Regions from separate parts of the Fusobacterium mortiferum ATCC 9817 genome, predicted to be linked through region 2. Evidence: riboswitches for the same ligand, from Rfam matches in the RefSeq annotation. Region 2 holds a riboswitch; the other holds the start of a gene.
What was found. A riboswitch is a leader RNA that binds a small molecule or an ion and turns the genes downstream of it on or off. The one in region 2 is predicted to bind FMN.
Positions count from the first base shown of each region.

Region 1: linked by a shared signal. The riboswitch ahead of FMAG_RS12690 (FGGY-family carbohydrate kinase) and the one ahead of ribH (6,7-dimethyl-8-ribityllumazine synthase) in region 2 are both predicted to bind FMN.

Region 1 covers NZ_GL987994.1:655,901-658,374, forward strand. Annotated here, with positions in the region: gene FMAG_RS12690 (FGGY-family carbohydrate kinase) at 1-1,205, opposite strand, end outside; FMN riboswitch at 1,309-1,433, opposite strand; gene FMAG_RS13470 (helix-turn-helix domain-containing protein) at 1,619-2,110, shown strand; gene FMAG_RS12700 (hypothetical protein) at 2,123-2,474, shown strand, end outside.
Region 2 covers NZ_GL987988.1:203,250-205,723, reverse strand. Annotated here, with positions in the region: gene ribD (bifunctional diaminohydroxyphosphoribosylaminopyrimidine deaminase/5-amino-6-(5-phosphoribosylamino)uracil reductase RibD) at 1-990, opposite strand, end outside; gene ribH (6,7-dimethyl-8-ribityllumazine synthase) at 993-1,454, opposite strand; FMN riboswitch at 1,542-1,670, opposite strand; gene FMAG_RS02020 (aminotransferase-like domain-containing protein) at 1,704-2,474, opposite strand, start outside.

The DNA of each region.
Region 1 (2,474 bases), on a different contig from region 2:
TTATAGATATCTGTGATTCCAATATAGTCATATCCAATAGCTTCAAGTACAGCTCTCCACAGTGTAGCTTGATCTGTATCCATTCCCATATTCAGAAAACAACCAGAGGCATTTGCTAATTCTCCAACTCCCTTAGTGAGATATGGTAAGAATAAAACTCCATTAGCTCCAGTTGGAATTTTTTCTGCTGCTTCAGAGAGCTTATCAAAATATGAATCTTCCCCAACTTTATCACAGATATTATCTCTAAACCATCTAAGGGCAAGTCCACCTGTTCTTATAAATCCCCAATAAAAATATGAATTTTCTAAAGTTCCACTATTAAAAATCAATCCATTTTCTGGTTTGCTCAATTCCTCTTTTATTCCATCAGTTGATACACAGAACATAGCACAAGTACCAGCTACATCAGCAGCCATATTTTTCTCTAAAAGTCCACACCCTAACATAGATTGCATAGTATCTCCAGCACCAGCACAGATAGGAATACCTGCTGGTAAACCTGTAAACTCTGCCATCTCTTGAGAGAGATTTCCAATTATATCCCAAGGTTTTACTATTTTAGGAAGATATTTTTTATCTATATTTAAGATTTTAAGTTGCTCATCTGACCACTCTTTTTTATAGACATTGTATCCTAATCCCCAACCAGACATAGTTCCCCAATCTATAAAAGCATCTTTAGGAGATAATCCAGCTAGATTCATCAAAATATATGGAGCATTGTGAACAAATTTACAACCATTTTCAAGAAATCTAGTATTTTTTAAAAACCATCTAGCTATTATAGCTGGAAACATACAGTTAGGAGTAGGATTTCCAGTTTCTTTAGCCCAGATTTCAAAATTTTTACTTGAAAGCTCCTCTACATCTTTTTGGCAACGAGAATCTAAGTAGTTTACATACGGTGTTATAGGCTTACCATTTTCATCTATTCCAGCAATACCACAGATTATTCCATCACCAAAAATTCCTCTCACTTCATTTGGATTTAAGCCTTTTTCCTTCATCTGTGTAACACAATCTCTTATCCCTTTTTTACAAGCTTCTAAATATTCATTTACATCCATCTCTACCCAACCAGATTGAGGATAATTGAGAGTAGTAGGATAAGATTTCTCAGCTACACACTCCATTTCTAATGAATAGATAGCAACCTTAACACTTTGAGTTCCAGCATCAAATCCAATATAATATTTGTTCATAACAACCTCCATAAAAAATTTAAATATTTTTAATGGAAAATTTAAAGATAACTATTAAAAAAGCCCAGAAAAAATCTGGGCAGGATAGACGAAAAATAGTATATCTTTTCTTCTTCCATCCAGACTATACTGTCGGTTTTGGAATTTCACCAAATCAGAATTAAAAAATTCTCGTGGACTATAACCACCGGTCGGGAATTGTTACCTCACCCTGCCCTGAAGATAAAATATTCTTACTAATTTGAATATATCACTTTTAAATCTAATTGTCAATATAATATTCAAAAGTTCTGAAAATGACATATTAGTGTGATAAAATTAAAATGTAAACTTGTAGTTGCAAAAAAGTATGTATATAGTTGGTTGCTTTTTTTAAAAAAAGAAAGTATAAATTATTAAAAGGAGGGGTGAATATGAACTTTGGTGATAAAATTCAGCTTCAGAGAAAAAAGAAAGGAATGACACAAGAGGAGCTAGGAGAGGAATTAAATGTTTCTAGGCAGACTATAACTAAATGGGAATCTAATCAATCTTTTCCAGAGATAAAAAAGATTATAAAACTTAGTTATTTCTTTGATGTAACTATTGATTATTTATTAAAAGATGAAATAGAAGATGAAGAAAGAAATGTTATAAAAATAGAGAAAGAGGAGAAAAATATTTTTTCCACAAAAATAAAGTTGCTAATAATTCCATTGATTGTTTCATTGGTAGGTATGCTTATATTATATGTAGATTCGTATATTCATCCTATAACTACTACTGATTGGGATGGGACTTATTATGATGGATTTTGGGGATATCTTTATATAAATGAAAGAAAAGAGTTGTTTTTTATTTTATTACTGGTTTTTTTAATAAATTGTACATTTATTTTGTATTTTAACAAAAAAGGTAAAAATTAGGTTGGTGATACTATGTTTAAAATAATAGGATTGATACTTATATTTATAGGAGTATTTAACCTTTTTCAATATAATAAAGCTCAAAAGGGAAATTTTTATGTAAAAGGAACTTTTATTGATTATCGTTATTCTTCAGCATTAAATAAATATTTTCCTGTCTTTAGATATACCATAGATGGAATAACTTATGAAGAAGAGTATAGGGGAGTTTATAAAAGTAAAGAAAAAATAGAAAAATTGAAAAATATAGATATTGATGAGATACCAGAAGTTACTAGAAAATTTATGAAAAAAATAAAAGATGTTAATTATATAGAATTTGAAATTGGAAAAGAATATAAATTATTAGTAAATAAAAATAATC
Region 2 (2,474 bases):
AGAAAATCCTCTTACAAATGATATAGCTTCGCTATCTCCTAATATTTTGGGAGCTATAAATATCTCTCCACCATCTATTGCATTCTCTTTAAAAGCCTTAGAGATAAGATAACTTCCACCTTCTAAAATTATTCCATCTATTCCTAGCTCTCCAGTCTTCTTTAATATTTCAGAGACTTCAAATTCATCCCCTTCTAAATATTCCACTCTTACTCTTTTTTCCTCTAGTATCTTTATCTTTTCACTCTCCCTATTCTCCTGTGAAGTGATAATAACACTCTTTCCATCTTCAAAATTTACAATTTTACTTTCTAGTGGTATCTCTAGTTTAGGGTCAATAACTATTCTATATGGGTCTCTTCCATTTTCTATTCTAGCTGTTAAACTAGGATCATCTTTTAATACTGTATTTATTCCTACCATTATCCCCATATATCTATTTCTTAATCTCTGTACTTTCTCCCTAGCTAACTCATTTGTTATCCATTTAGAATTTCCTGTTTTAGTAGCTATCTTTCCATCAAGTGTAATTCCACACTTTAAAAAAAGATAAGATTTTTTTTCTGATATATATTTCATAAAAACTCTATTGAGTTCTTTAGCTTCTCTCTCCATTACTCCAGTAACTACTTCTATTCCAGCATCTTGGAGCATCTTTATTCCTCTTCCTGATACTAAAGGATTAGGGTCAAGAGAGGCAACTATACATCTCTTGATACCCATCTCTATTATCTTCTTAGCACATGGTGGAGTTTTTCCATAGTGTGAACATGGCTCTAGTGTTACATAGATGTCTGCTCCATAAGCTTTTTCTCCAGCCATCTCTAAAGCAAATACCTCTGCATGAGGTCCACCATATTTTTTATGATATCCCTCCCCTACTACTACTCCATCTTTTACCACTACAGCTCCTACCAAAGGATTTGGATTTACAGATCCCTCTCCAAGAGCTGCTAATTCAAGAGCTCTTGCCATGTACTTCTTATCCATAATTACATCCCCTTTAGTAAGTTTACCATTTCTAAAGCTGTAACTGCTGCATCAAAACCTTTATTTCCAGCTTTAGTACCAGCTCTTTCAATAGCTTCCTCAATACTATTTGTAGTTAATACTCCAAATATTACTGGGATATTGCTATTTAAGCTAACTGTTGCCACTCCTTTTGATACTTCTGCACACACATAATCAAAGTGTGGAGTTGATCCTTTTATTACTGCTCCTAGAGTAATAATTGCATCATACTTTCCTGATTCTGCCATTCTTTTTGCTACAAGTGGAATTTCAAAAGCTCCAGGTACCCATGCTAAATCTATATTATCAGCTTCTACTTCATGTCTTAATAGTGCATCTTCTGCTCCACCTATAAGCTTAGAAGTAATAAACTCATTAAATCTAGCTGCTACTATACCTATTCTTAATTCTCTCCCTGTAAATTTTCCTTGTAATACTTTCATTTTCTTCCTCCTTGATTTCTCAGGACAAATAAAAAGCCCAGATTCTCTCTGGGCATATAAAAAAAGTATAAGATTTCTTTGCAGATATCTTTTCTTCTTCCATCCAGACTTTACTGTCGGTTTTGGAATTTCACCAAATCAGAGTTTTTACAAACTCTCGTGGACTATAACCACCGGTCGGGAATTGTTTTCACTCACCCTGCCCTGAAGATAAATATTTTTATTCTCTATAAATTAAGTATAGTCTTATTATTCCATTTTGTCAATAATTATTTTTTTCATTATCTCTACACCTTTTACTATCTCCTCCTTATTATTAGTTAAAAAGCTCAATCTAATTTTATTACACTCTTTTTTATTGTTATAGAAGATAGTTCCTGGTAGAATAGATACTCCATTCATCTTACATTTATAATAAAAATACTCTCCATCTATGTGTTCTGGCAGTTTTACCCAAAGAAAAAAACCACCCTTAGGAATATTCATAACTTCAATATCAGGAATTTTTTTTAACTCTTCTAACATCACTTTTAATTGCTCTTTTAAAATTCCCTTTATCTCTCTTATATGTCTATCTAACTCTTTTTCTTTTATAAAATATTCCAATACCTTTTGATTTAATCCAGAGGTATTAGGATCTAATCCATATTTAGCTATTATAAATTTATCCATAAATTTTTTAGGTGGAATTACAAAAGCACTATTTATTCCTGGCATCAATACCTTAGAAGAAGTTTTTAAATAGATTACTCTCTCCTCTCCTACTCTATCCATACTCTTCAAAGATGAAACTCTGTCCTTGTAAGAAAAATCAGCAAAGCAATCATCTTCAATTATATAAAAATGATAATCTTTAGCCAATTCTAATAACTCTTTTTTCTTTTTTTCACTCCAGATTACACCAGTAGGATTTTGAAAATTAAAAGTTTCATATACAAAATCAACCTTCTCTTTTTGTAACAACTCTTTAAACTCTGACATATCCCAACCATCTTTTTGTAAATCCATAGTTCTAACGTT